DNA from 2 places in the Streptomyces sp. NPDC000410 genome. Region 2 is predicted to be linked to the other one. Evidence: predicted binding sites of a transcription regulator. Region 2 holds the regulator's gene; the other holds the start of a gene.

Region 1 (18,274 bases), on a different contig from region 2:
GCCCACCGGCTGACCGTCGGCCGCGTACGAGGACGAGGGGCCCCGCACCGTGCAGGTGCGGGGCCCCTCGTCCTCGTACGGATGCCGACCGGATGCCGGCCTGCGGTCAGCGCTTGTGCTGCGCGTCCGCGACCGTCACCTCGACGCGCTGGAACTCCTTGAGCTCGCTGTAGCCCGTGGTCGCCATGGCCCGCTTCAGGGCGCCGAAGAAGTTCATCGAGCCGTCCGGGGTGTGCGAGGGGCCGGTCAGGACCTCCTCCGTCGTCCCGACGATGCCCAGGTCGACCAGCTTGCCGCGCGGCACGTCCTCGTGGACGGCCTCCATGCCCCAGTGGTGGCCGCGGCCGGGCGCGTCCGTCGCACGGGCCAGCGGGGAGCCGATCATGACGGCGTCCGCACCGCAGGCCACGGCCTTCGGGAGGTCGCCGGACCAGCCCACGCCGCCGTCGGCGATGACGTGCACGTACCGGCCGCCGGACTCGTCCATGTAGTCGCGGCGCGCCGCGGCGACATCCGCCACCGCCGTCGCCATCGGGACCTGGATGCCCAGAACGTTACGGGTGGTGTGCGCGGCGCCGCCGCCGAAGCCCACCAGGACGCCCGCCGCGCCCGTACGCATCAGGTGCAGGGCCGCCGTGTAGGTCGCGCACCCACCCACGATGACCGGAACGTCCAGCTCGTAGATGAACTGCTTCAGGTTCAGCGGCTCGGCGGCACCCGACACGTGCTCGGCCGACACAGTCGTGCCGCGGATGACGAAGATGTCCACACCCGCGTCCACGACCGCCTTGGAGAACTGGGCGGTGCGCTGCGGCGAGAGCGCGGCGGCCGTCACGACGCCGGAGTCCCGCACCTCCTTGATGCGCTGCCCGATCAGCTCCTCCTTGATCGGGGCGGCGTAGATCTCCTGGAGACGACGGGTGGCGTTCGCCTCGTCCAGCTCGGCGATCTCGTCCAGCAGGGGCTGCGGGTCCTCGTACCGGGTCCACAGGCCCTCGAGGTTCAGGACGCCGAGGCCGCCCAGCTCACCGATGCGGATGGCGGTCTGCGGGGAGACCACCGAGTCCATCGGGGCGGCCAGGAACGGCAGCTCGAAGCGGTAGGCGTCGATCTGCCACGCGATCGAGACCTCCTTCGGGTCCCGGGTGCGCCGGCTCGGTACGACGGCGATGTCGTCGAACGCGTACGCCCTGCGGCCGCGCTTGCCGCGCCCGATCTCGATCTCAGTCACGATGTGTGGCCTTTCCCTCTACGTCTGCGCCTACCAGTATCCCCGACGCACACGTCAGGGGCGGCTCCAGGAAGCCCCTGGAGCCGCCCCTCTCACTACGTGGACGACGCGGACGGTGTGTGCGCGGACTACTTACGGCTGTAGTTCGGCGCCTCGACGGTCATCTGGATGTCGTGCGGGTGGCTCTCCTTGAGGCCCGCCGACGTGATCCGTACGAACCGGCCGCGGTCCTGGAGCTCCGGCACCGTGCGCCCGCCGACGTAGAACATCGACTGGCGGAGACCGCCGACCAGCTGGTGCACGACCGCGGAGAGCGGGCCCCGGTAGGGCACCTGGCCCTCGATGCCCTCGGGCACGAGCTTCTCGTCGGAGGCGACGCCCTCCTGGAAGTAGCGGTCCTTGGAGAAGGAGCGCTGTTCACCGCGGGACTGCATGGCGCCGAGCGAGCCCATGCCACGGTACGACTTGAACTGCTTGCCGTTGATGAACATCAGCTCGCCGGGCGACTCCTCGCAGCCCGCGAGCAGGGAGCCGAGCATCACCGTGTCGGCACCGGCGACCAGGGCCTTGGCGATGTCGCCGCTGTACTGGAGGCCGCCGTCACCGATGACCGGGACGCCCGCCGCCTTCGCCGCGAGCGAGGCCTCGTAGATCGCGGTGACCTGCGGGACTCCGATGCCGGCGACGACGCGCGTCGTACAGATCGAGCCCGGACCGACACCGACCTTGATGCCGTCGACACCCGCGTCGATCAGCGCCTGGGCGCCGTCGCGGGTGGCCACGTTGCCGCCGATGACATCCACCGACGCGTTGGACTTGATCTTGGCGACCATGTCGCCGACCAGCCGGGAGTGGCCGTGCGCGGTGTCGACGACGATGAAGTCGACACCGGCCTCGATCAGCGCCTGGGAGCGCTCGAAGGCGTCACCGGCGACACCGACGGCGGCGCCGACGAGCAGCCGGCCGTCCTTGTCCTTCGCCGCGTTCGGGTACTTCTCCGCCTTGACGAAGTCCTTGACGGTGATGAGGCCCTTGAGAACGCCCTGGTCGTCGACGAGCGGCAGCTTCTCGATCTTGTGGCGGCGCAGCAGGTCCATCGCGTCCACGCCCGAGATGCCGACCTTGCCGGTGACCAGCGGCATCGGGGTCATGACCTCGCGGACCTGACGGCCGCGCTCGGACTCGAAGGCCATGTCGCGGTTGGTCACGATGCCGAGCAGCTTGCCCGCCTGGTCGGTGACGGGGACACCGCTGATGCGGAACTTGGCGCAGATCGCGTCGGCCTCGGCGAGCGTCGCGTCGGGGTTCACCGTGATCGGGTCCGAGACCATGCCGGACTCGGACCGCTTGACCAGGTCGACCTGGTTGGCCTGGTCGGCGATGGAGAGATTGCGGTGGAGGACACCGACACCGCCCTGGCGGGCCATCGCGATGGCCATCCGCGACTCGGTGACCTTGTCCATGGCGGCGGACAGCAGTGGGATGTTCACCCGGACGTTCTTCGAGATGAACGAGGAGGTGTCGATCTGGTCGGGCGCCATGTCCGACGCGCCCGGGAGCAGCAGCACGTCGTCGTAGGTCAGCCCGAGTGTCGCGAATTTCTCGGGCACTCCGTCGACGTTGGCAGTCATGACACCTTCCCCAAATGGCCTTGATCGGTGCGGATGTCCATGCTAACGGGATCCGCCCGTGTCTCATTCCACTACCAAGATCAGCGAGCAGATTTGTGTGTTCGTACGGACGACCCGTTGCCCCGGGCTACTGCTCGGCGAGCGCGCGCAGCCGGCTCAGCGCACGGTGCTGCGCCACCCGCACCGCACCCGGAGACATTCCGAGCATCTGCCCCGTCTCCTCGGCCGTCAGACCCACGGCCACCCGCAGCACCAGCAGCTCGCGCTGGTTCTCCGGGAGGTTGGCCAGGAGCTTCTTGGCCCACTCGGCGTCATCGCTGAGCAGGGCTCGCTCCTCGGGGCCGAGCGAATCGTCGGGGCGCTCCGGCATCTCGTCGGACGGAACGGCCGTGGAGCCGGGATGCCGCATGGCCGCCCGCTGGAGATCGGCGACCTTGTGCGTGGCGATGGCGAAGACGAACGCCTCGAAGGGGCGCCCGGTGTCCTTGTAGCGCGGCAGCGCCATGAGGACCGCGACGCAGACTTCCTGCGCGAGGTCCTCGACGAAGTGGCGAGCATCACCCGGCAGCCGGTTCAGCCGCGTGCGGCAGTAGCGCAGGGCGAGCGGGTGCACATGCGCGAGCAGGTCGTGTGTCGCCTGCTCGTCGCCTTCGACGGCACGGTGGACGAGTGCACCGATGGCCCCTGGGGGTGTCGCCGCCTCGTCGTCACGCATCGGTCCATGGTGCCTTGGCTGCCGCTGTTCCATGGCACCGTGTCCGTAGTTGTGCACCGAAGCGTTATGAGCAGGTGCGCCGGAAGTCATCCCCTGCGCCCTCCCCTTGTGCTCGACCGACTCGTCCCCGAGGAACTCCACAACTCAAGGATGCGGCATCGCGCGGGAAACATGCGCCCAAGCGCTCCGGTCGACCCGCCCACCCGGCGGCGGGCGGGGACGGCCGTACGCCCGGCACCGCTCAGCGGACCAGGCCCCAGCGGAATCCGAGCGCGACCGCGTGCGCCCGGTCCGAGGCGCCCAGTTTCTTGAACAGCCGCCTGGCGTGCGTCTTCACCGTGTCCTCGGAGAGGAACAGCTCGCGCCCGATCTCGGCGTTGGACCTGCCGTGGCTCATTCCCTCGAGCACCTGGATCTCGCGCGCGGTGAGCGTGGGCGCGGCGCCCATCTCGGCCGAGCGCAGTCTGCGCGGCGCGAGCCGCCAGGTCGGGTCGGCGAGCGCCTGGGTGACCGTGGCCCGCAGCTCGGCGCGCGAGGCGTCCTTGTGCAGATAGCCACGGGCACCGGCGGCGACGGCGAGCGCGACGCCGTCCAGGTCCTCGGCGACGGTGAGCATGATGATCCGGGCGCCGGGGTCGGCGGACAGCAGCCGGCGGACGGTCTCGACGCCGCCCAGTCCGGGCATGCGTACGTCCATCAGAATCAGGTCCGAGCGGTCGGCGCCCCAGCGGCGGAGGACTTCCTCGCCGTTGGCCGCGGTCGTCACGCGCTCTACGCCGGGCACGGTTGCGACCGCGCGACGGAGCGCCTCTCGGGCGAGCGGGGAGTCGTCGCAGACGAGGACGGATGTCATGGCCGCCCTCCGCAGCTGATGCGCGTCACCTTGAGCCTCCAGGCTGGTTACGTATCGTCACCTGTGCGGTTGACGCTCCCGGGCTCCTGCCCGAGCGCTTGTTCTCTCAACCGCCTCCGCCCTCTCAACGACGGTCACTCGAAAGAGTTACGGGTGCGGCGGGCACCTTCGGCACTCTACGTGAGGACCCGCGCACGAAGGAGAGCGACACAACTCACCGACGCATCATGTGGACGCTATGCCCCATTTAGCTGCTCTTCTTCCCTTTTTTCAGTGTCTGAGGCTAGATTCGCAATGAGTCATATTTACATCTACTTACACCGTGGATGTACGGTCGGAGCTTCAGGGCAAACCACTCAGCACGGCTACAAGGGGACATGCGCTATGGCAGATTTCTCCCGCCTTCCCGGACCGAATGCCGATCTGTGGGACTGGCAGCTGCTCGCGGCATGCCGTGGGGTAGACAGCTCACTCTTCTTCCACCCCGAGGGGGAGCGCGGCGCGGCAAGGAGTGCGCGCGAGAACTCAGCGAAAGAGGTCTGCATGCGGTGCCCGGTGCGCGCGGAGTGTGCGGCGCACGCGCTGGCAGTGCGGGAGCCCTACGGGGTATGGGGTGGCCTGACGGAGGACGAGCGTGAGGAGCTCATGGGGCGAGCGCGGAACCGACTGATCCCGGCGGCCGGGGCGGGCGGCGCGCCGCACGGCTGACACCCGGCCACCACTTTCGAAGAAACGTTCCTGCACCGTTCGGACCAGCGTCGGCCGGCAACAGTTCAGCGCCGTTGACAGTCATTGACAGCCGTTCACGGCCGTTCGCAGGTACGGACGTTCAGCGCGCCGCGGCCAGCGCGAGTTGGTCCAGGGTGGCCGCGACCGCGGGGACCTGGGCCAGATCGGGGAGCGTCAGCGCGACGATCTCGCGGTGCACGTACGGCTCCACGGCCACCGTGCGCGCGCCCTTGTGCAGCACCGACTCCAGCGCCAGCTCCGGCAGTACGGCCACGCCGAGCCCCGCGCCGACCAGTCCGACCACGGCCGGATAGTCGTCCGTGGCGAAGTCGATCCTGGGCGTGAACCCGGATTCCTCGCAGACCGCCACGAGTTGGCGGCGGCAGCGCGGGCAGCCCGCGATCCACGGCTCGTCCGCCAGATCGGCGATCGACAGCGCATCGGCGTCCGCGAGCCGGTGGCCCTCGGGCACCAGGCCCACGAGACGGTCGCTCAGCAGCGGCCGCACGACCAGGTCTTCCCACTCCGCGCCCCCGGTGCCGTACCGGAACGCGAGCGCCACATCGCAGTCGCCCTCCCGCAGCATCTCCTCCGAGCGCGGCGGCTCGGCCTCGACCAGTGAGACGCGGGTGCCCGGGTGGGCGGCGCGCAGGGCCGCGAGCGCGGTGGGCACGAGCGTGGAGCTGCCACTGGAGAACGAGACCAGGCGGACCCGGCCGGCACGCAGCCCCGCGATCGCCGCGACCTCCTCCTCCGCGGCGGTCAGCCCGGCCAGGATGCCGGCGGCGTGGCGCACCAGCACCTCACCCGCCTGGGTCAGGCGCATCTCGCGGCCGGTCCGGATCAGCAGCGGGGTCCCCGCGGCGCTTTCGAGCGCCTTCATCTGCTGGCTGACGGCCGGCTGGGTGCAGCCCAGCTCGCGCGCCGCAGCCGAGAAGGAACCGGTGGCGGCGACTGCGCGCAGGACACGGAGATGACGAGCCTCGATCACCCCTTGAGCATAAGGGAGCCTTGGGTGACAAGCGAATTATTCAATGGATGCTTTGACACTGCTCGGTTAGCGTCGACCGTATGAAGCTTCTGTCTGTGAATGCGGGACGGCTCACGGCCGTCGAGTACACCGACTCCGCGTCCGGGCTCACCGGTGTGGACAAGCGTCCGGTCGACGGCCCCGTACGGGTCTTCGCGCCCGGCCCGACGGGCGTGGCCGGGAGCGGCGTCGAGGGCGATTCGGTCAGCGACCTGCGGTTCCACGGGGGCAACGACCGAGCCGTGACCGCCTTCGCGCGCGAGGACCTCGACGACTGGGAGCGGGAGCTCGGACGGCCGCTGGCCAACGGGGGGTTCGGCGAGAACCTCACGACCACCGGTCTCGATGTGAACGGCGCGCTCATCGGCGAGCGCTGGCGCGTGGGCTCCGAGGGGGTCGTACTCGAAGTGACCGGCGGCCGTATCCCCTGCCGTACGTTCCAGGGACACGTGGGCGTGCCCGGCTGGGTCAGGCGCTTCACCCGGGCGGGGGCGCCGGGCGCGCTGCTGCGCGTGATCGAGCCCGGCCCGGTCCAGGCGGGCGACCCGGTCGAGATCGTGCACCGGCCGGACCACGACATCACCGTCGCCCTGCTGTTCCGTGCCGCAACGGTGGAGCGCACGCTGCTGCCACGCACGCTGGTGGCGGCCGAGTGGATGGAGTCCGGGCTGCTGGCCACGGCGCGGGAGTACGCCGCCAAGTACGCCTCGTAGCAAAGCCGCCGACTTCGCCGCAAAGCACGCGTGCGCAAAGCCCCCGGCTTGGCCACAAAGCACGGCTCGCGGGGAAGCCCCCGGCGCGGGGCACTAACGTGCCGCGTATGACGACAGCACTGATTACGGGCGCGACCGCGGGCATCGGGGCCGCCTTCGCGCGGCGGCTCGCGGCGGACGGACACGATCTGGTCCTGGTGGCACGAGCCACCAAGCGGCTCCAGGAGCAGGCCACCGAGCTCCACGACCGGCACGGCATCGAGGCGGAGGTGCTCACCGCCGATCTGGCCGAGGAGGACGGGATCACCGCGGTCGAGGCGCGGCTCGGCGACCGCAAGCGCCCGGTGGACCTCCTGGTGAACAACGCCGGGTTCGGCAACAAGGGCCGGTATCTGGAGGTGTCCATGGCCGATGAGCTGAGGATGCTGAAGGTGCACTGCGAGGCGGTGCTGCGCCTCACGTCCGCGGCGGCCGAGCCGATGCGGGAGCGGGGCAGGGGCGGGGTGGTGAACGTGGCGTCGGTGGCCGCGTTCGTACCGCGCGGGACGTACGGCGCGTCCAAGGCGTGGGTCGTGCAGTTCACCCAGGGCGCGGCCAAGGACCTGGCCGGTACGGGGGTGCGGCTGATGGCCCTGTGCCCCGGGTTCGTACGGACCGAGTTCCACGAGCGGGCCGGTATGGGGACCGACAACATCCCGGGCTGGATGTGGCTGGACGCGGACAAGCTGGTGGCGGCGGCGGTCGCGGATCTCGCGCGCGGCAAGACGCTGTCCATTCCGGACCCCCGGTACAAGGCGCTGATGGGCGTGACGAAGCTGGTGCCGCGCAATCTGCTGGGCGGGGTCAGCTCGAAGGCCGGCCGCAAGTACGGCCCGAAGTGACCGGGCAACCGGTGACCGAGCCACCGATGACCGAGTAGCCATTGATCGAGTAACCACTGACCGAGTAACCACAGCGGAACCAGCCGAAGCAGTCCCATGGCAGTGCACCCCCCACACACGACAGTCAGCTGACGCGTCAGCAGCTCCCAACCCCCTGTGAGGAGCCCGACTTCCACCATGCACCACGCCACTGACAATGCCGCCGATTCCCCGGACGGACGGCCGTCCGTCCTGCTGGCCATGGGCCCCGGCGTCGCCGAGCGCCTGCTCACCGACGACCACCGCGCCCGCCTCGCCTCCCTCGCGCGCACCGATCCGCGTCTCGTCGCCCACGACCTGACCGCCCCCTCCCCCGCCGTCGCCGCCGCGCTCGCCGAGGCCGACCTGCTGTTCACCTGCTGGGGAGCGCCTCCGCTCGACGCGCGCGTGCTGGCGGCGGCGCCCCGCCTGCGCGCGGTCGTCCACGCCGCCGGATCCGTCAAGCACCACATCACCCCGGCCTGCTGGGACCGCGGAATGACCGTCGCCTCCGCCGCCGCGGCCAACGCCCTGCCCGTGGCCGAGTACACCCTCGGCGCGATCCTCTTCGCCAACAAGCGGGTCCTGCACACCCGTCGGCGCTACCGCGAGGTCCGCGCCGCCCACGACTGGCACCACGAGTTCGAGGGCGCCGGCAACTACGGCCGTACGGTCGGAGTCGTCGGCGCCTCCCGGATCGGGCGCCGGGTGATCGAGCTGCTGCGGCCCTTCGATCTGCGCGTCCTGCTCCACGACCCGTACGTCGACGACGCGGAAGCGGCTCGTCTCGGCGTCGAGGCGGTCCCGCTGGACGTGCTCTGCGCGCGCAGCGACATCGTCACCGTGCACGCCCCCGAGGTCCCGGCCACCCGGGGCATGATCGACGCCCGCAGGCTCGCGCTGATGCCGGACGGCGCGACCCTGATCAACACCTCGCGCGGCTCGCTCGTCGACCAGGAAGCGCTGCTCCCGGAGGTCACGTCCGGCCGGCTCTCCGCCGTACTGGACGTGACCGAGCCCGAAGTCCCGCCCGCCGACTCGCCGTTGTACGACCTGCCGAACGTGCTGCTCACCCCGCACATCGCGGGGTCACTCGGCCGTGAACTGCACCGGATGGCCGATCTGGCCCTGGACGAGGTCGAGCGGTTCGCGCGGGGGCTGCCGTTCGCCGATCCCGTAGAGCCCTCGGCCCTGGACCGCTCCGCATAAGGGCATTCCTCACTAAAATGGGCGTATCCCACCGCTCCTGGGGAGACACCATGACATTCGTACAGTTGATCGACTGCAAGACGGATCGTGTGGACGAGCTCAACCAGCTCATGGACACCTGGGTCGAGCAGACCAAGGGCAAGCGCACCGCCACCCACAGCCTCGTCGCGACGGACCGCTCCGACGCGACCCATGTGATCGAGATCGTCGAGTTCCCGTCGTACGAGGACGCGATGAAGAACTCGAACCTTCCCGAGACGGACCGCGTCTTCCAGGAGATGGTGGCCCTCTGCGACGGGATGCCGACCTTCACCGACCTGGAGGTCATCCGCGACGAGCAGCTGAACAAGGACATGTGCGCCAGGTTCTTCACCGACGCGCTCGCCGAAGACCCCGGGCGCCTCGACGGAATCCTCACCAGGGACTACCACGACCACGACCCGGCCAACACGCCGGACGTGATCGGCGTCGAGGCGTTCCGCCGCGAGGTCGGGACGTGGCGCGACGGCTTCGACTTCACCTTCACCATCGAGGACCAGATCGCCGAGGGCAACAGGGTGTGCACGCGCTGGACCTGGAACGGCACGCACAAGGGCGAGTTCCTGGGGCTGCAGGCCACGGGCAAGAAGGTGTCCATGCCCGGTACGACCGTTCACCTCCTGCGCGAGGGCATGATCTGCGAGGGCTGGTGGCAGTACGACCGGCTCGGGCTGATGGGTCAGCTGGAGGCACTGGAGATGTAGCGGCGGCCGGTCGCACCCACCCCGCACACGCGGCACCGCCCACTCGGCCCCGTACGGGGAAGGCCCCCGTTCCCTCTCCGGGAACGGGGGCCTTCTGGAGCAAGCCCTGAGCGGTGGGGCTCAGTGGGAGTGACCGTGGCCGTGGCCGTGGCCCGCGTCCGCCGACTCCTCTTCCTTCTTCTCCACCACGAGGGTCTCGGTGGTGAGCAGCAGGGAGGCGATCGACGCGGCGTTCTCCAGCGCGGAGCGCGTGACCTTGACCGGGTCGATGACGCCGGCCTTCACCAGGTCGCCGTACTCGCCGGTCGCGGCGTTGAAGCCGTTGCCCTTCTCCAGCTCCGCCACCTTGGAGGTGATGACGTAGCCCTCGAGGCCGGCGTTCTCGGCGATCCAGCGCAGCGGCTCGACGGCGGCGCGGCGGACGACGGCGACACCGGTGGCCTCGTCGCCCTCCTTGCCGAGGTTGCCCTCGAGCACCTTGACGGCGTGGACCAGCGCGGAGCCACCACCGGAGACGATGCCCTCCTCGACCGCGGCGCGGGTCGCGGAGATGGCGTCCTCCAGACGGTGCTTCTTCTCCTTCAGCTCCACCTCGGTGGCGGCGCCGACCTTGATCACGCACACGCCGCCGGCCAGCTTCGCGAGGCGCTCCTGGAGCTTCTCGCGGTCCCAGTCGGAGTCGGTGGTCTCGATCTCGGCCTTGATCTGGTTGACGCGGCCGGCCACGTCCTCGCTCTTGCCGCCGCCGTCGACGATCGTCGTGTCGTCCTTGGTGACGGTGACGCGGCGGGCGGAGCCGAGCACGTCCAGACCGGCCTGGTCGAGCTTGAGGCCGACCTCCTCGGCGATGACGGTGGCACCGGTGAGGGTGGCCATGTCCTGGAGCATCGCCTTGCGGCGGTCACCGAAGCCGGGGGCCTTGACCGCGACCGCGTTGAAGGTGCCGCGGATCTTGTTGACGACGAGGGTGGAGAGGGCCTCGCCCTCGACGTCCTCGGCGATGATCAGCAGCGGCTTGGAGCCACCCGCCTGGATGACCTTCTCCAGCAGCGGCAGCAGGTCCTGGATGGAGGAGATCTTGCCCTGGTTGATCAGGATGTACGGGTCGTCGAGGACGGCCTCCATACGCTCCTGGTCGGTCACCATGTACGGGGACAGGTAGCCCTTGTCGAAGGCCATGCCCTCGGTGAAGTCGAGCTCCAGGCCGAAGGTGTTGGACTCCTCGACGGTGATGACGCCGTCCTTGCCGACCTTGTCCATCGCCTCGGCGATGAGCTCGCCGACCTGCTGGTCCTGGGCGGACAGCGCGGCGACGGCGGCGATGTCGGACTTCTCCTCGATCGGACGCGCGGTGGCGATCAGCTCGTCGGAGACGGCCTTGACCGCGGCGTCGATGCCCTTCTTCAGGGCGGCCGGGGAGGCACCGGCGGCGACGTTGCGCAGACCCTCGCGGACCAGGGCCTGGGCGAGCACGGTGGCGGTGGTGGTGCCGTCACCAGCGATGTCGTTGGTCTTGGTCGCCACCTCCTTCACCAGCTGGGCGCCGAGGTTCTCGTACGGGTCCTCGATCTCGACCTCGCGGGCGATCGTGACACCGTCGTTGGTGATGGTGGGGGCACCGAACTTCTTGTCGATCACGACGTTGCGGCCCTTGGGGCCGATCGTCACCTTCACCGTGTCGGCAAGCTTGTTGACGCCGCGCTCAAGGGCGCGACGGGCGTCCTCGTCGAACTTCAGGATCTTCGCCATGGGAGCGATTCAGCCCTCTCGGAAAACTGGGTGAACGAAAAGCGCCCCGGGCGCCCGGCGATACGCGGGGCCCGGGGCGCTGATCAAAAGCAATGTGCTGCGGTACGGAGCGTCTGGAGGGAAGACCCCCGGCCCCGTCCTACGCGCGTCTTACTTCTCGACCTACTTCTCGACGATCGCGAGCACGTCGCGGGCCGAGAGGACGAGGTACTCCTCGCCGTTGTACTTCACCTCGGTGCCGCCGTACTTGCTGTAGAGCACGACATCGCCGGTCTTGACGTCGAGCGGCAGGCGCTCGCCGTTCTCGAAGCGGCCCGGGCCCACGGCCAGGACGACGCCCTCCTGGGGCTTCTCCTTGGCAGTGTCCGGAATGACCAGGCCAGAGGCCGTGGTCTGCTCGGCGTCGAGCGGCTGGACCACAATGCGGTCCTCGAGCGGCTTGATGGCAACCTTGGAGCTGGTGGTCGTCACGATCCGACCTCCCCCTTCGGAGATCTCACGGGGTTTGCTTGTCTGAGGTGGCGACCAGGTCGATCCGTCGTCGCGGGTGCCGGACCTGCCCGTCGCTGTGTTGGCACTCTCCAGTGGTGAGTGCCAGGGCCGAGACTATGACCGCGATTAGCACTCGGTCAAGCGGAGTGCCAATTCACTGCGCGGCGCGGCGTCTCGCGCGTACCCACGTTCGACCTCGCCCGGCCCCGCCCGGCCCCGCTCGACCCGTCCGGCCCCGCTCGGCCTACGGGACGTAGTCCTCCAGCCGCGCGACCGCGTACCCCTTGTCGGTCACGACCTTCATGACGTTGCGGATCATGTCCTCCATGGACCCCTTCCACTCCTTCTTGCCCCGGAAATGCGTGAGGATGATGTCGCCGGGATGCAAGTCCTTGTCCACCTCCCGCCACTCCATGCGGTCGGGGAACGCCTCCGCCGCCCACAGCGGCACGGCCTTCACCCCGCAGGACTGCGCCGCCTTCAGCGTGTCCTTGTCGTAGGCGCCGTACGGCGGACGGAAGAGCGAGGGACGCTCCCCGAAGCGCTTCTCGATCCTGTCCTGCTGCCCGCAGATCTCCTCCTTCTGCTCCTCGTACGAAAGCCCGCGCAGATAGCGGTGGTTGAGGGTGTGGTTGTGCAGGGCGACGCCGCGGTCCTGCATCTTCTCGAAGTACTCGTAGTCGTCGCGTACGACGTAGTCGCTGAGGAAGGCGCTGTAGGGGATCTTCAGCTGCCGCATCATCTTCACGAACTCGGGATCCTTCTCGACCCCGTCGTCGATCGTCAGGAAGACGATCTTCTCCTTGGTCGGGACGGTGGTGAAGACCGGCGGGAGCCCGCCGTGGCCGCCCGTGATCTCGAAGCCCTTGCGCGTGGTGATCCTCGGCTTCTCCTCCGGCGGCGGCGGTGCGGGCAGCGGGGTCTTCTTCAGCCCCCAGCGCCTGGCCGTCGCGTCGCGGGCGGCCCTGGCCCTCTTCGTACGTTCCACATACGCGGAGAGCGCACCGGCCGGGCCGACAGCCTGCGGCTGACCGGGGGCGGGCCTCGGGGGCCCGGCCGGGAGGGGGCCGCCGTGGCCGGGAGCGGGTCCGGGTGGTCTTTCGGTCGCACAGCCCGAGCCGGCCGCGGCGACGATCAGGGCGGAGAACACCACGCACCGCCCTCGCCACCCAATGGTCATTTTTCCTTTTTGTCGTACTAGCTGCATGGCGCCGCATCCTGTCAGCGCCGCTCCCCCGCGAGGGCCCGACACCACCGCCCGGCGCGCACCATCCCCCTGCTGGCCCACAATGGGCCGGGTGACCGATTTCGTTTTCCTCGGCCCCCTGCTCGGCGACGAGGGCCAAGCGCTGCTCGCCGAGCTGCGCGACCACGACCCGGCCCAGGAGCTGGCCCTCGCCACCCGGCTGCGCCGCGAGCACCCGGCCGAGCTGGTCTCGGCGGCGCTCGGGCAGGCGCGGCTGCGGCAGCGGGCGGTGGCGAAGTTCGGCGCCGAGGACGCGTACCGCATGTACTTCACCCCGAACGGGGTCGAGCAGTCGACGCGCGCCTCCGTCGCCGCGTACCGCGCCGCACGGTTCACGGAACTGGGCGTCCGCAGCGTGGCCGACCTGTGCTGCGGCAACGGCGGGGACGCGATCGCGCTCGCCCGCGCCGGCATCTCCGTCCTGGCGGTGGACCGCGACCCGCTCACCGCCGAGGTCGCCCGCGCGAACGCGGCGGCCCTCGGACTCGACGGGCTCGTCGAGGTCCGCTGCGCGGACGTCGCCGACGTCGACACCTCCGGGTACGACGCGCTCTTCGTCGACCCGGCCCGCCGGGGCGGACGCGGCCGGATCTTCGACCCCGAGGCGTACTCCCCGCCGCTGTCCTGGGCGATCGGGGCGGCGCGCACGGCCCGGTACGCCGCGCTCAAGGTCGCCCCCGGCATCCCGCACGAGGCGGTCCCCGAGGCCGCCGAGGCCGAGTGGATCTCGGACCACGGGGACGTGAAGGAGGCGGTGCTCTGGTTCGGCACCGGCACCGGCGCCCGCCGCGCGACCCTCCTGCCCGCCGGCGCGGGCCTCACCGGCCGCGGCCTGCCCGACCCGGCGGTCCGCAAGGTCGGCCGCTTCCTGTACGAGCCCGACGGCGCCGTCATCCGCGCCCATCTGGTGGCTGAGGCCGCCGAGGACCTCGACGGCGGACTGATCGACGAGACGATCGCGTACATCACGGCCGACGAACTGCGCCCGACGCCGTACGCCACCGCCTACGAGATCACCGACGAGCTGCCCTTCAACCTGAAGCGGCTCAAGGCCCTGCTGCGCGAGCGCCAGGTCGGCCATCTGACGGTGAAGAAGCGCGGCTCGGCGGTCGAACCGGAGGAGGTCCGCCGCAAGGTGAAGCCGAGCGGCCCGAACGCCGCGACGGTGTTCCTGACCCGGGTGGCGGGCGCGCCGACGATGCTGATCGGCCGGCCGGCCGGCTGACTCCGGCGACGGACCGTCAGCGGTGCGCGCCCCCGGGCGTGGCCGACGGCGGGACGGGGCTCGTCAGGCGGACCGCCCAACGGTAGTGCGCCACCGCCTTCGTGACGCCGTACAGCCCCGCCAGCCAGAAGATGACGCCCACCCCCATGCCGTACACGACCTCGCCGTACGTGGAGCTGCCGGGCCGGGCGCCCGCCGGGACCGCGAAGGAGAGCCACAGGCCCAGCAGGCCGAGCAGGAACGACACCAGCAGCCAGCTCAGGCTGCGCGCGGGCTCGCGGAAGCGGGCGTCGCCGGCCGGATCGCGGGTCAGGGCGGCCCACTGGCCGAGCAGTCGGCGCACCCTGATGTCGCGCCGGACGGCGAAGCCGGCGAGGACGACGAGCGGGACGAGAAGCACCGCGGCGATGGTGCCGAACATCCACGCGAAGATGAAGGTCAGCCCGTCGTCCGGACCGCCCGCCACCAGCCCTGCCCCCACGATCCCCCAGCCCAGCTGGAATCCCGCGACCACCAGCAGGAACAGCATCAGGCGCGGCACCCCGAGCAGCCGTCTGGTGAGGCCGCCGAGCACCGCGGCACGGTCGGCGATCAGGGCCTCGCGGTCGGGCCAGGCGCGTATTTCCTCGGGGGGCGGAGGCGGTGGCAGAGGGTTGCGTCGGGACATGCGTACGAGGCTATCGCCGCTGTTTCAGGGCCGGTTCGGCGGCACCACGATGGCCGTCGCAATGCGGTGTCCGGGAGCAGCCGGCCCTCAGAGGTAGTCCTCCAGGCGCGCCACCGTGAAGCCCTGCTCCTGGATCTTGCGCAGCAGGTTCGCCGTCATCTCGGTCATGGTCCGGCCCTTGAGCTCGTCCTGGCCGCGGAAGTGGGCGAGGACGATGTCGCCGGGGTGCAGCTTCTTGTCCGCGCGCTGGTACTGCATGTTCTCGATCTGCATGGACTCCCGCCACAACACGATCGCCTCGACTCCGCAGGCCTTGGCGGCGGCGCGGGTGTCCTCGTTCCAGTTGCCGTACGGCGGCCGGAAGAGGCGCGGCGTGGTGCCGTAGCGCTGCCCCAGCTTGTCCTGCTGGCCGCAGATCTCGCGCTTCTGCGCCTCGGGGCCGAGGGTGCGCAGGTTCGGGTGGGTCAGCGTGTGGTTGTGGACGCCGTTGCCGAGCTGCTGGAGGGAGGTGAAGTAGTCGTAGTCCGTGTTGATCGCGGAGTCGGTCAGGAACATCGAGAAGGGGACCTTCAGCTCCCGCATCATCTTGACGAACTCGGGGTCCTTCTCCGCCCCGTCGTCGAACGTCAGGAAGACGATCTTCTCCTTGGTGGGGATCTCGCTGATCACCGGCACCTGCGCACCCCCGGCCCCGAGGGGCTTCTTCGCGGGCGGGGCGGGCGGTTCGGCGAGCGGCGGGAGGCCCCACGCGTGGAAGGCGGCTTCCCTGGCCGCCGCCGCGCCGCCGGCATCGTCGCGCCGCTCCGGCGCCGGGGCGGACGCCGAGGGGGCGGCCCGGTCCGCGGCCGCCGACGGCTCCGTCGTACAGCCCGATATGAGCCCCGATACGAGAAGGGCGGCGCCCGCAAGCGCCGCTCCCGCGATCCGTCTGTCCACCCCTGCACCTCATGTCCGTACGCCGTCGAGCGATCCGCAAGGGATCCGCCCTGCTTGACGGCGAACAGACGTCCGAGGTTGCGTACGGCCGGCTACGGGCCGAGGGACTCGAAGCGCCAGCGGTGCACCGGACGCGTGATCAGGTCCGCGTCCGGCTCCGGCAGCTCCGGCAGTTCCGCGTCGTACGCGGCGTCCCACCAGGTCAGCACCAGCACCCGGTCCCCCGGCGCGCGGAAGATCTCGCGCCGTACGGGCTCACGCGCGAGTTCCTGCGCCCGCGCCCACTCCAGGAGTTCGGCGCCCCGGCCCTGGACCGCCCGCGCCTCCCACATCAGCGTGACGACGGTCATGAGTAAAGGTTGTCCTTGCTGACCTCGTGGACATGGTCATGGCCATGGGCGGCTCCGGGCACGTGCGGGTCCGTCACCGGCAGCGAGGAGTCCGCCGACAGGTCCCAGTCCGAGGCCGGGCGGTTGCGGGCCACCATCTCCGCGCCGAGCGCCGCGACCATCGCCCCGTTGTCGGTGCACAGCTTCGGACGCGGGACGCGCAGCCGGATCCCGGCCCGCTCGCAGCGCTCCTGGGCGAGCGCGCGCAGCCGCGAGTTCGCCGCGACGCCGCCGCCGATCATCAGGTGGTCGACGCCCTCGTCCTTGCAGGCCCGTACGGCCTTACGGGTCAGCACGTCCACCACGGCCTCCTGGAAGGACGCCGCGACGTCCCGTACGGGCACCTCCTCGCCCGCGTTGCGCTTGGCCTCGATCCAGCGGGCCACAGCCGTCTTCAGCCCGGAGAAGGAGAAGTCGTACGCCGGGTCGCGCGAACCGCTCAGCCCGCGCGGGAACGCGATCGCCGAGGGGTCGCCCTCCTTCGCCAGCCGGTCGATCACCGGGCCGCCGGGGAAGCCCAGGTTCAGCACGCGCGCGATCTTGTCGAAGGCCTCGCCCGCCGCGTCGTCGATCGTCGCGCCCATCGGCCGCACGTCGTTGGTGATGTCGGGCGCGAGCAGCAGCGAGGAGTGGCCGCCGGAGACCAGCAGCGCCATCGTCGGCTCGGGCAGCGGGCCGTGCTCCAGCTGGTCGACGCAGATGTGCGAGGCCAGGTGGTTCACCCCGTACAGCGGCTTGCCCAGCGCGTACGCGTACGCCTTCGCCGCCGAGACCCCCACCAGCAGCGCGCCGGCGAGCCCCGGGCCGGCCGTCACCGCGACGCCGTCGAGGTCGCGGGCGCTCACCCCGGCGTCCTTCAGGGCGCGCTCGATGGTGGGGACCATCGCCTCCAGGTGGGCGCGCGAGGCGACCTCCGGCACGACCCCGCCGAAGCGCGCGTGCTCGTCGACGCTGGAGGCGATCGCGTCGGCGAGCAGGGTCGTACCGCGGACGATGCCGACGCCCGTCTCGTCGCAGGACGTCTCGATGCCGAGCACGAGGGGTTCGTCAGCCATGGTTCTCAGATCCTTGTACGTGTACGTCGTCGTGAACGTGCAGTCGCATGACGAGGGCGTCGATGTTGCCGGGCTGGTAGTAACCGCGCCGGAAGCCGATGGGTTCGAAGCCGAAACGCTCGTACAGCTTCTGGGCGCGGGTGTTGTCGACGCGCACCTCCAGAAGCACCTCCTCGCATTCGAAGCGGGTGGCGTGCTGGAGCAGATCGGTCAGCAGCCGGGCGCCGAGTCCGGTGCCCCAGTGCTCGCGCGCGACGGCGATGGTCTGTACGTCGCCGAGTCCGCCGGCCGCCGCGAGACCCGCGTACCCGACGATCCGGCCGCCGCCGCGCCCCGCGGCGGCGCCGCTCTCGGCGGGGGTCACCGCGACCACGTAGCGGCGGGTGGCGCGCGGGCCCCGGGCGTGCGCCAGCTCGGACCAGAACATCCCGGGCGACCAGGCGTCCTCCGGGAACAGCTCGTGCTCCAGCTCCAGCACCGGCTCGATGTCCCACCACCGCATCTCGCGCAGCACGGCAGTACTCACTTCGGTGTGACCACCTTGTAGTTCTTCGGGACCTGGGCGTCCGGGCGGCGCAGATACAGCGGCCTGGGCGCGGGCAGTTCCTCGCCGGCGGCCAGTTTCTCGGCGGCGAGCGCGGCGAGCGCGGCGGCCGACTGGTGCTCGGGGCCGCGGGCGTCGGGGAAGACCTCGGGGTAGAGCAGCGCTCCGGCACCGACCGCCGGGAGACCGGCGACCTGCTCGGCGATCTCGGCGGGGCG
Region 2 (10,796 bases):
TCGGGCCAGCGGGCGGGGATCGCGTCCGGGCCTGCCTGGGGCTCGCCCGACTCCTCCACCAGGTCGCCGCAGAAGACGACTTCGGGCTCCGAGGCAGCGCCCGGCACGAGCAGGACGAGGTCGTGGCCGGAGTGACCGGGGCCGACGTTCGCCAGCAGCACCTGCCGGCCGCCGAGGTCCAGGGTCCATTCGCCGGAGACGACATGCCGCGGCCGTACCAGCACGTCCGCGGCCTGTGCGGCGTCGCCGGACGCCACACCGTGGCGGATGGCGTCGTCGCGCAGCACGTCCCGGTCCCGTACGAGCAGCTGGTCGACGCCCACCGCGCCGTACACCCGTACCGCCGAGAACGCCGCCGTGCCGAAGACGTGGTCGAAGTGGGGGTGGCTGAGCGCGATATGGGTCACACGCCGGCCCCCGAGGAGGGACTCGACCTGGGTGCGGATCTCGGCGCCCTCGCGGAGCGTCGCGCCCGTGTCGTACAACAGCACCGAGTCGTCCCCGACCACCACGCCGACCGTCGCGTCCCAGACGGGAAGGCGCCGCCGGCCCACTCCGTCGGCGAGGCGCTCCCACCCGAAGTCTTCCCAAGCGACGTCCATACGGCGACGCTATACCGGGCGAATACGGGGCGACCAGCGGAGTCTCGTGGACATCACAGCCAGGTACCGTGTCCGGTCGCCCTTGCTCGTGGTGTACCTCCCCGCCGTACACTGACCGGGGGAATGCTGGCACTCAGACGTAACGAGTGCCAGGGGACCAGGGACCAGGGACCGACCGAGCAGCCGACGAATCGCAGCTGGAGGTGTGCGCGATGCTCAGCGAACGCAGACTCGAGGTGTTGCGCGCCATCGTCCAGGACTATGTCGGGACGGAGGAGCCCGTCGGCTCCAAGGCGCTCACCGAGCGGCACAAGCTGGGTGTCTCGCCGGCCACCGTGCGTAACGACATGGCGGTGCTGGAGGAGGAAGGGTTCATCGCCCAGCCCCACACCAGCGCCGGGCGGATCCCGACCGACAAGGGCTACCGCCTGTTCGTGGACAAGCTCGCGGGGGTCAAACCGCTGTCGTCGCCCGAGCGGCGCGCGATCCAGAACTTCCTGGACGGCGCCGTCGACCTCGACGACGTGGTCGCCCGTACGGTACGGCTGCTCGCCCAGCTGACCCGCCAGGTGGCGGTCGTCCAGTACCCCTCGCTGACCCGCTCGACCGTGCGGCACGTGGAGCTGCTGTCCCTCGCGCCCGCGCGGCTGATGCTGGTGCTGATCACGGACACCGGCCGGGTCGAGCAGCGGCACGTGGACTGCCCGGCCCCGTTCGGCGAGACCTCGCTGGCGGATCTGCGGGCCCGGCTGAACAGCCGGGTGGTCGGCCGCCGCTTCACGGACGTCCCGCAGCTGGTACAGGATCTTCCCGAGTCGTTCGAGCCGGACGACCGGGGCACGGTCTCCACGGTGCTTTCCACTCTGCTGGAAACGCTGGTCGAGGAGACCGAGGAGCGGCTGATGATCGGCGGCACCGCCAATCTGACGCGGTTCGGCCATGACTTCCCGCTGACCATCCGGCCCGTGCTGGAGGCACTGGAAGAACAGGTCGTGCTGCTGAAGCTGCTCGGCGAAGTGAAGGACTCGGGCATGACCGTACGGATCGGGCATGAGAACGCCTACGAGGGTCTCAACTCCACGTCCGTCGTCGCGGTCGGCTACGGTTCGGGCGACGAGGCAGTCGCCAAACTCGGCGTGGTCGGACCGACCCGCATGGACTACCCCGGAACGATGGGAGCGGTACGCGCAGTGGCACGTTACGTCGGACAGATCCTGGCGGAGTCGTAAGTGGCCACGGACTACTACGCCGTACTCGGCGTACGCCGCGACGCGTCCCAGGACGAGATCAAGAAGGCGTTCCGACGCCTCGCCCGGGAGCTCCACCCGGATGTGAATCCGGACCCGAAGACGCAGGAGCGCTTCAAGGAGATCAACGCCGCGTACGAGGTGCTGTCGGACCCGCAGAAGAAGCAGGTCTACGACCTCGGTGGTGACCCGCTGTCCGCCTCCGGCGGCGGTGGCGCGGGTGGCTTCGGCGCGGGTGGCTTCGGCAACTTCTCCGACATCATGGACGCGTTCTTCGGGACGGCGTCGCAGCGCGGGCCGCGCTCGCGGACGCGGCGCGGCCAGGACGCGATGATCCGCCTGGAGATCGACCTCAACGAGGCGGCCTTCGGGACGACGAAGGACATCCAGGTCGACACGGCCGTCGTCTGTACGACGTGTTCGGGTGAGGGTGCGGCGCCGGGGACGTCGGCGCAGACGTGTGACATGTGCCGGGGCCGTGGTGAGGTCTCGCAGGTCACCCGGTCCTTCCTGGGCCAGGTCATGACGTCCCGTCCGTGCCCCCAGTGCCAGGGCTTCGGGACCGTGGTCCCGACCCCGTGCCCGGAGTGCGCCGGTGACGGCCGGGTCCGCTCCCGTCGTACGCTCACGGTCAAGATCCCGGCCGGTGTCGACAACGGCACCCGGATCCAGCTCGCGGGCGAGGGCGAGGTCGGCCCGGGCGGCGGGCCCGCCGGTGATCTGTACGTGGAGATCCACGAGCTGCCGCACGCGGTGTTCCAGCGGCGCGGCGACGATCTGCACTGCACGGTGACGATCCCGATGACGGCGGGCGCGCTCGGCACGAAGGTGCCGCTGGAGACGCTCGACGGCATGGAGGAGATCGACATCCGTCCGGGCACCCAGTCGGGCCAGTCGATCCCGCTGCACGGGCGCGGCGTCACGCACCTGCGGGGCGGCGGCCGTGGCGATCTGATCGTCCACGTCGAGGTCCAGACGCCGTCGAAGCTGGATCCGGAGCAGGAGCGGTTGCTGCGGGAGCTGGCGAAGCTGCGGGGCGAGGAGCGGCCGATGGGGCAGTTCCAGCCGGGGCAGCAGGGGCTGTTCTCCCGCCTGAAGGACGCGTTCAACGGTAGGTGAGGGGAACCCCTTCACCTGGGCTCCCCCGGCGGGGGCCGTCCCACCGGGGCGGCCCCCGCCGCCGTTCGCGCGTGCGTTTCGCGCTGCGGGGGACCAGCTCACCCGCTCCGTGGGCCCCGGCCCCCGTTCGCGCGTGCGTTTCGCGCTGCGGGAGACCGGCCCACCCGCTCGGCGGGCCCCGGCCCCCGTGCTCGCATGCGCTTCGCGCCGCGCGTGAACTGCCGTACCCGATCCGGTGCCGGTCCTGGCCTTCGCCGGGTGGGTTCCGGCTCCGTGCCCGCGTGGGCTTCGTGCCGTGCGTAACCGTCCCCCGCCGGGTGGGTTCCGGCCCCGCGCTCGCGCGCGACCGGCGCACCCTCCCGTGGGCGTTCGTTCCTCGCGGCCGCGTACGGCCCGCGGGCGCCCAGAGGCGCGGTCCTTCGGCAGCGGGGCGGGAGCGGCGGCCGGATTCGGTCATAGCACGGGGACGTGGCACGATGCGGGCATGTCCTCCGCGCTGACCGATCTTTGTCGTTACCCGATCGTGCAGGCCCCCATGGCGGGTGGCGCTTCCTGTCCGCAGCTCGCCGCCGCCGTGTGCGAGGCCGGTGGGCTCGGGTTCCTGGCCGCGGGGTACAAGACCGCCGACGGCATGTACCAGGAGATCAAGCAGGTGCGCGGGCTCACCACCCGCCCCTTCGGCGTCAACCTCTTCATGCCGCAGCCGCACTACGCCGACCCCGCCGCCGTCGAGGTCTACCGCCACCAGCTCGCGGGCGAGGTGAACTGGTACGACACGTCCCTCGGTGACCCCGAGGCCGGCCGGGACGACGGCTACGAGGCCAAGCTGGCGATCCTGCGCGACGACCCCGTACCGGTCGTGTCGTTCACGTTCGGCTGCCCCACCCGGGACACCGTCGCCGCCCTCAAGCGTGCCGGAACGCTCACCGTCGTCACCGTCACCACGCCCGACGAGGCGCTGGCCGCCCAGCACGTGGGCGCCGACGCCGTATGCGTCCAGGGCATCGAGGCGGGCGGCCACCAGGGAACCCACCGCGACGACCCGGCCAACGACGGCACCGGGATCGGCCTGCTCTCCCTCATCACGCAGATCCGCGAGACCGTGCAGCTCCCGATCGTCGCCGCCGGCGGGCTCATGCGCGGCAGCCAGATCGCCGCCGCGCTGACCGCCGGAGCGGACGCCGCGCAGCTCGGCACCGCCTTCCTCGTCTGCCCGGAGTCCGGGGCGAACACCCTGCACAAGCAGGCCATGACGAACCCGCTGTTCACCAGGACCGAGCTGACCCGCGCCTTCTCCGGCCGCCCCGCCCGCGGGCTCGTCAACCGCTTCCTGCACGAGCACGGACCGTACGCCCCCGCCGCCTACCCCGAGGTCCACCACCTCACCTCCCCGCTGCGCAAGGCCGCCGCGGCGGCCGGGGACCCGCAGGGCATGGCCCTGTGGGCCGGGCAGGGGCACCGGCAGGCCCGCGAACTGCCCGCCGGGCAGCTCGTCGAGGTGCTCGCCGCCGAACTCGGCGCCGCGAGCGCCGCCCTCGCCCTGCGGACCGCCTCATGACCGCCCCCGTATTCGTCGTCGAGCACTTCGACGCGGGCTCCGGCGGCCGTTACGTACTCGACGGCCCGGAAGGACGGCACGCCGTCTCCGTGAAGCGGCTGCACTCCGGGGAGGACGTCGTCCTCACCGACGGCGCCGGCCGCTGGGCGGACTGCGTGGTCCTGGACACCGAGGGCAAGGACCGGCTGATCGTGCGGCTGGACTCGGTCCACGAGGAGCCAGTGGCAACGCCCCGCATCACCGTCGTACAGGCCCTCCCCAAGGGCGACCGCGGCGAAGTGGCCGTCGAGACCATGACGGAGACCGGCGTCGACGCCGTCGTGCCGTGGACCGCGTCCCGTTGCATCACGCAGTGGAAGGGCGACCGGGGCGCCAAGTCCCTCGCCAAGTGGCGGGCCACGGCGCGCGAGGCGGGCAAGCAGTCGCGCCGCGTGCGCTTCCCGGAGATCGCCGGGCCCATGACGACCAAGCAGGTCGTCCAGCTGCTCGCCGCCGCCGACTTCGCCGCCGTACTCCACGAGGAGGGCGCCGAGCCGCTCGCCACCGCCGAGCTCCCGGCCTCGGGCGAGATCGTGCTCGTGGTCGGGCCCGAAGGGGGTGTGTCCCCGGAGGAGTTGGCGGTGTTCGCCGAGGCGGGGGCGGGCCCGTACCGGCTGGGCCCGAGCGTGCTGCGCACCTCCACCGCCGGTACGGCCGCGACCGCGCTGCTCCTGGGGCGTACCGGCCGCTGGTCCTGACCCGGCCTCACCGCGGTGGTGGATCACCGGACCTGACCCGGCCTCGGAACCGGCCCGGCCGGGAACACGATCCGCAGCCGTACACCGTCGTCGGCGACCGGCCCGCGCCCCACGGTACGCACCTGACGCACCCCGATAGCATGCCCCTGACCGTACTGATCGCCGGAGTCGTGGAGGGTCTGGACCATGGCGGGAGAACCGCAGGCCGACTGCCTGTTCTGCAAGATCGTCGCGGGGGAGGTGCCCGCCACCGTCGTCCGTGAGACGGAGACGACCATCGCCTTCCGCGACATCAATCCGCAAGCACCGACCCATGTGCTCGTCGTCCCCAAGGCGCACTACCCGGACGCCGCCTCGCTCGCGGCCGCCGAGCCCACCGTCGCCGCCGACATACTGCGCGAGGCCGCCCAGGTCGCCGCGGACGACAAGGTCGACGCCACCGGCTTCCGCATCGTCTTCAACACCGGCAGCGGCGCCGGCCAGACCGTCTTCCACACCCACTGCCACGTCCTGGGCGGGCGCGGCTTCAACTGGCCGCCCGGATAGGCCCGGACGAGCACCGTGTCCGTACGAGAACTGGTCGTGCTCGGCACCGCCAGCCAGGTGCCCACCCGGCACCGCAACCACAACGGCTATCTGCTGCGCTGGGACGGCGAGGGCATCCTCTTCGACCCGGGCGAGGGAACCCAGCGGCAGATGCTGCGGGCCGGCGTCGCCGCGCACGACATCAACCGGATCTGCGTCACGCACTTCCACGGCGACCACTCCCTCGGCCTCGCCGGCGTGATCCAGCGGATCAACCTCGACCAGGTGCCCCACCCGGTCACCGCGCACTATCCGGCGAGCGGGCAGCGCTTCTTCGACCGGCTGCGGTACGCCACCGCCTACCGTGAGTCCGTGCCGCTGACCGAGGCCCCGGTCGCCGCACCCGGCGGAGTGCTGGCCGAGACCGGCGCGTACACCCTGGACGCCCGCGAGCTCTCGCACCCCGTCGAGTCCTTCGGCTACCGCCTCACCGAGCCCGACGGGCGGCGCATGCTGCCCGAGCGGCTGGCCGCGCACGGCATCAAGGGCCCCGACGTGGGCCGCATCCAGCGCGAGGGCGCGCTCGGCGGCGTCACCCTGGAGGACGTGAGCGAGGTGCGGCGCGGACAGCGGTTCGCGTTCGTCATGGACACCCGGCTGTGCGACGGGGCGTACGAGCTGGCGGAGGGCTGCGACATGCTCGTCATCGAGTCGACCTTCCTGGACGAGGACCACCGGCTGGCCACCGACCACGGCCATCTGACCGCCGGTCAGGCGGCGCGCGTGGCGCGGGACGCGGGCGTACGGCACCTCGTGCTGACACACTTCTCGCAGCGCTACAGCGAGCCGGAGGAGTTCGAGCGGCAGGCCAGGGCCGCGGGCTTCGAGGGTGAGCTCTCCGTGGCGCGGGACCTCGTCCGGGTCCCCGTCCCCAAACGCGAACTCTGAGCGAGCACCGATGGCACTCCCCAAAGCCGAACTGCACCTGCACATCGAGGGCACCCTCGAACCCGAACTCGCCTTCGCCCTCGCCGAGCGCAACGGCGTGTCGCTGCCCTACGCCGGCACCGAGGACCTCCGCACGGCGTACCTCTTCAGCGATCTGCAGTCCTTCCTCGACCTGTACTACGCGCTGATGGCGGTCCTGCGCACCGCCGACGACTTCACCGAGCTCGCCGACGCGTACCTCACGCGGGCGGCCGCCCAGGGCGTACGGCACGCCGAGATCTTCTTCGACCCGCAGGCGCACACCGCCCGCGGCGTCCCCATCGGCACGGTGATCGAGGGGCTCGCCCACGCGCTGGACCGCGGTGAGGAGCGGCACGGGGTCTCCACCCAGCTGATCATGTGCTTCCTGCGCGACGAGCCCGCCGAGTCGGCCATGGAGACCCTGGACGCCGCGAAGCCGTACCTCCACCACATCGCCGGGGTCGGCCTGGACTCGGCGGAGGCCGGCCACCCGCCCGCCGGGTTCCGCGAGGTGTACGCCGCCGCGGAGTCGCTCGGCCTGCGCAAGGTGGCGCACGCGGGGGAGGAGGGGCCGCCCGCCTACATCTGGGAGGCCCTCGACATCCTCGGCGTCGAGCGGATCGACCACGGCCTGCGCGCCCTGGAGGACCCCGAGCTGGTCGCCCGGCTGGTCCGCGACGCCGTCCCGCTCACCGTGTGCCCGCTGTCGAACGTGCGCCTGCGCGCCGTCGACACCCTGGAGGACCATCCCCTCCGCGCGATGATGGACGCCGGGCTGCTGGTGACCGTCAACTCCGACGACCCGGCGTACTTCGGCGGCTACGTCGGCGACACCTTCCACGCGGTGCGCGAGGCCCTGGCACTGAGCCAGGAGCAGCTGCGCGAACTCGCACGGAACTCCTTCCGCGCGTCCTTCCTCGACCACGACGAGCTCCGCCGCGAGCGTTACCTCGCCGAGGTGGATTCGTACGACTTCGACGCCGCCGGGTAACCGGATATCCGGATAGCGGGGGAAGGGTCAGGAGGCGAGGGCCTGGGGCGCCCTGTCCCGTACCGGCAGGGCGACCTCCGTGATCTCCCGCCGGGGCGCGGCGCCCAGCGCCACCGCCGTCATCGGGACCGCCACCAGCAGCAACAGCCCGCACAGCACGAGCCCCATCCCCGGATACCCGGCGTGCTCGGAGAGCAGACTCCCGGTCACCGGGCCGCAGGCCACGCCCAGCGACGACGCGGAGCCCACCAGCACCGCCCACCGTCCGCGCGGGTCCAGCGAGGCGGCGAGGCCGATCAGATACGACAGGACCACCGGGTAGAAGAGGTTCCACAGGATCTCGCCCACGCCGAACGACACCAGGCCCCGGGCCGACGAACTGACCACGATGCACCCGCCGATCAGCGCCGTACCCACGCCGATCGGCACCGCCCGCCCCAGCCGCGCTCCCAGCGCGCCCGCGCCGATGACGCCCGCGAGGCCCGCCCCGAGGCCCACCGCGAACACCGCGCCGACCGTGACCTCGCTCAACCCCGCCTGCACGGTGCCGATCCGGCCGCTGACACCCCACAGGGCGTTCTGCGCCATGGACCAGCACACCATCGCGGCCGCGAGCACGGCCCCCGCGCGCTGCCGGGGGAGGCGGGTCCGTGCCGCCGCCCGCACACCCACCCGGGTGCCGGATCCGTCGAGCAGCCCTGTCGCGGGCCACACCAGCACCGCCGCCGAGGCCAGTGCGGCGAACGGCAGCACGTGGCCGCCGCCGAGCCGTGGAATCGTCAGGTACAGCGCACCCGCCGTCGCCGACACCGCGAGCAGCCCGAGGGCCGACACCCGGTGCGGGTCGCGCTGCGCGGCGATTCCGGCCGCGGCGACCGCCGTGGCCGTACCGGAGCCGAGTCCGCCCACCGCCGCGCCCGCCACGACCAGCGGGACGGACGAGGTCAGCGCGGCGGTGCCGTAGCCCGTCAGGGCGAGCAGCAGGCCCAGCCGGGCGAGCCGGCGCGGCCCGTGCCGTTCGGTGAGCGAGGTGAGAGAGGTGAGCGAGGCGATGACGACGCCCGCACACGCCGAGCTCAGCAACAGGGCGGAGCCGACAAGTCCGGCCTGGGCGGGGGTGAGTCCGAGTCCGGAGGACAGCCGGCCGACGACGGTCGGCAGGAGGTACGCGGCGAGGTGGCCGGCGCCGAAGACGGCGACGAGGGGCCACGCGGCGCGCGGGCGCGAAGGCATGGGCGTTCCCGGGAAAGGGGGGCGAAAGAGGGGTGGAGCGCCCGGTGTTGCACGGGAACGCGGGCCAATTTGTATCAAGCGTGCCCGGGGCGGGAGAAGGTGGGATGGTGTGATGCGGACCACATTCAGTTTGTGCCGGGGTTTCAGGGGTAGGCGAGCTGCCTTCGCTTCGCACGCCGACCTGATCCGTACGGCGCCGTACAGCCTCGTGCAGCTCCGTACAGCGCCGTACAGCTCGGCACCGCGCAACCGGGAGCCACCGTGATCACGACCGACGGACCGCAGCAACACAACGCAGGCGTCGACCCGTTGGTCGCGCTGCGCGCCGACGGCGACCCGGAGTGCGATGTGTTCCTCACCGGCACGGTCTTCCTGGACATCATCTTCACCGGCCTCGACAGCGCCCCGGTCCGCGGCACCGAGTCCTGGGCCCGGGGCATGGGCTCCAGCCCCGGCGGTGTCGCCAACATGGCCACCGCGCTCGCCCGGCTGGGGCTGCGCACCTCGCTCGCCGCCGCCTTCGGCGACGACCACTACGGGGAGTACTGCTGGGACGCCCTGGCCCAGGGCGAGGGCATCGACCTGACGATGTCGCGGACCGTGCCCGGCTGGCACTCCCCGGTGACCGTGTCCATGGCGTACGAGGGCGAACGGACGATGATCACGCACGGGCACGAGGCGCCGCCGCCCGAGGGCAGCGTGCCCGCGTGCCCCCACCGGGCGCGCGCCGCCGTCGCGTCGCTGGCGCCGGGCCGCAGCGAGCAGTGGATCGCGGACCTCGCCGGGCGCGGCGCGCGGATCTTCGCCGACGTCGGCTGGGACGACTCCGGACGGTGGGACCTGTCCGCGCTGCCCGATCTCGGGCTCTGCGAGGCGTTCCTGCCCAACGCGCAGGAGGCGATGCGGTACACCGGCGCCGACTGCCCGCGCGCCGCGGCTCGGGCGCTGGCCGAGAAGGTGCCGGTCGCCGTCGTCACGCTCGGTTCGGAGGGCGCGTACGCCGTGGACGGCGCGACCGGGGAGACCGCGGAGGTGCCGGCGATCGAGGTGCGCGAGCTGGATCCGACCGGGGCGGGCGACGTCTTCGTGGCCGGGTTCGTCACCGGCACCCTCGCGGGGTGGCCGCTGGCGGACCGGCTCGCCTTCGCCGGGCTGACCGCGGCGCTGTCCGTGCAGGAGTTCGGCGGGTCGCTGTCCGCGCCGGGATGGGCGGAGGTGGCGGCGTGGTGGCAGCACGTCCAGGGCCGCCCCGACCAGGATCCGCACGCCCTGGCCCGTTACGCGTTCCTCGCCGGCCTGCTGCCCTCGCCGAGCCGCCCCTGGCCCCTGCCCCGCGCGGTCCCGACGATCGGCTTCGGCCGCGCGGGGTAGCCCGGACGGGGTCTGGGGGCGAAGCCCCCAGTTGTCGGGAGGGGGCGGGGCGGGGAGAGAAGCCCGCCCCACGCGCTCCGCGTATGGGCACCGGCACGGGCAAGCCCGTCACCGCCCGCGAAAACCCCTTCAGGACTGTCACCGCGGGGTCGTACGCTTGAGTTCCAGAGGTTGTCGAGCAGCGAGAACCCTGCAACGGGAGGTATGTGCAGGCCACAGAGCCGGCCCATGACTCAGACACCCACAGCCCAGACCCCGGCGCCGGGTCAGGCACGCGCCCAGTTCACCGTCCCCGCCAAGCATCCGATGGTGACCGTTCTCGGTTCGGGTGACGCACTGCTGCGCGTGATCGAGAAGGCCTTCCCGGCGGCCGACATCCACGTCCGGGGCAATGAAGTCAGCGCGGTCGGCGACGCGCGGGAAGTCGCCCTGATCCAGCGCCTG

What was found. Region 2 encodes HrcA, which represses chaperone genes, less so after heat shock. Its sites were predicted from a motif close to TTNGCACTCNGNNNNNCNGAGTGCNAA; they were not measured.
Region 1: a site for HrcA is predicted at 12,121-12,147, ahead of groES (co-chaperone GroES). Genes of this name have one in related genera too.

What each region holds. Positions count from the first base shown of each region.
Region 1 covers NZ_JBEPDM010000001.1:553,744-572,017, forward strand. Annotated here, with positions in the region: gene ABT342_RS02485 (GuaB3 family IMP dehydrogenase-related protein) at 107-1,231, opposite strand; gene guaB (IMP dehydrogenase) at 1,360-2,862, opposite strand; gene ABT342_RS02495 (sigma-70 family RNA polymerase sigma factor) at 2,990-3,577, opposite strand; gene ABT342_RS02500 (response regulator transcription factor) at 3,819-4,430, opposite strand; gene ABT342_RS02505 (WhiB family transcriptional regulator) at 4,815-5,138, shown strand; gene ABT342_RS02510 (LysR family transcriptional regulator) at 5,260-6,150, opposite strand; gene ABT342_RS02515 (MOSC domain-containing protein) at 6,231-6,902, shown strand; gene ABT342_RS02520 (SDR family NAD(P)-dependent oxidoreductase) at 7,010-7,783, shown strand; gene ABT342_RS02525 (hydroxyacid dehydrogenase) at 7,961-9,010, shown strand; gene ABT342_RS02530 (ester cyclase) at 9,061-9,753, shown strand; gene groL (chaperonin GroEL) at 9,874-11,502, opposite strand; gene groES (co-chaperone GroES) at 11,665-11,973, opposite strand; gene ABT342_RS02545 (polysaccharide deacetylase family protein) at 12,239-13,174, opposite strand; gene ABT342_RS02550 (THUMP-like domain-containing protein) at 13,284-14,465, shown strand; gene ABT342_RS02555 (hypothetical protein) at 14,482-15,132, opposite strand; gene ABT342_RS02560 (polysaccharide deacetylase family protein) at 15,220-16,068, opposite strand; gene ABT342_RS02565 (hypothetical protein) at 16,161-16,418, opposite strand; gene tsaD (tRNA (adenosine(37)-N6)-threonylcarbamoyltransferase complex transferase subunit TsaD) at 16,415-17,512, opposite strand; gene rimI (ribosomal protein S18-alanine N-acetyltransferase) at 17,505-18,038, opposite strand; gene tsaB (tRNA (adenosine(37)-N6)-threonylcarbamoyltransferase complex dimerization subunit type 1 TsaB) at 18,035-18,274, opposite strand, start outside.
Region 2 covers NZ_JBEPDM010000002.1:333,895-344,690, forward strand. Annotated here, with positions in the region: gene ABT342_RS04825 (MBL fold metallo-hydrolase) at 1-602, opposite strand, end outside; gene hrcA (heat-inducible transcriptional repressor HrcA) at 815-1,831, shown strand; gene dnaJ (molecular chaperone DnaJ) at 1,832-2,968, shown strand; gene ABT342_RS04840 (nitronate monooxygenase) at 3,453-4,526, shown strand; gene ABT342_RS04845 (16S rRNA (uracil(1498)-N(3))-methyltransferase) at 4,523-5,263, shown strand; gene ABT342_RS04850 (histidine triad nucleotide-binding protein) at 5,450-5,809, shown strand; gene ABT342_RS04855 (ribonuclease Z) at 5,825-6,736, shown strand; gene ABT342_RS04860 (adenosine deaminase) at 6,747-7,748, shown strand; gene ABT342_RS04865 (MFS transporter) at 7,776-8,981, opposite strand; gene ABT342_RS04870 (carbohydrate kinase family protein) at 9,243-10,352, shown strand; gene ABT342_RS04875 (PhoH family protein) at 10,581-10,796, shown strand, end outside.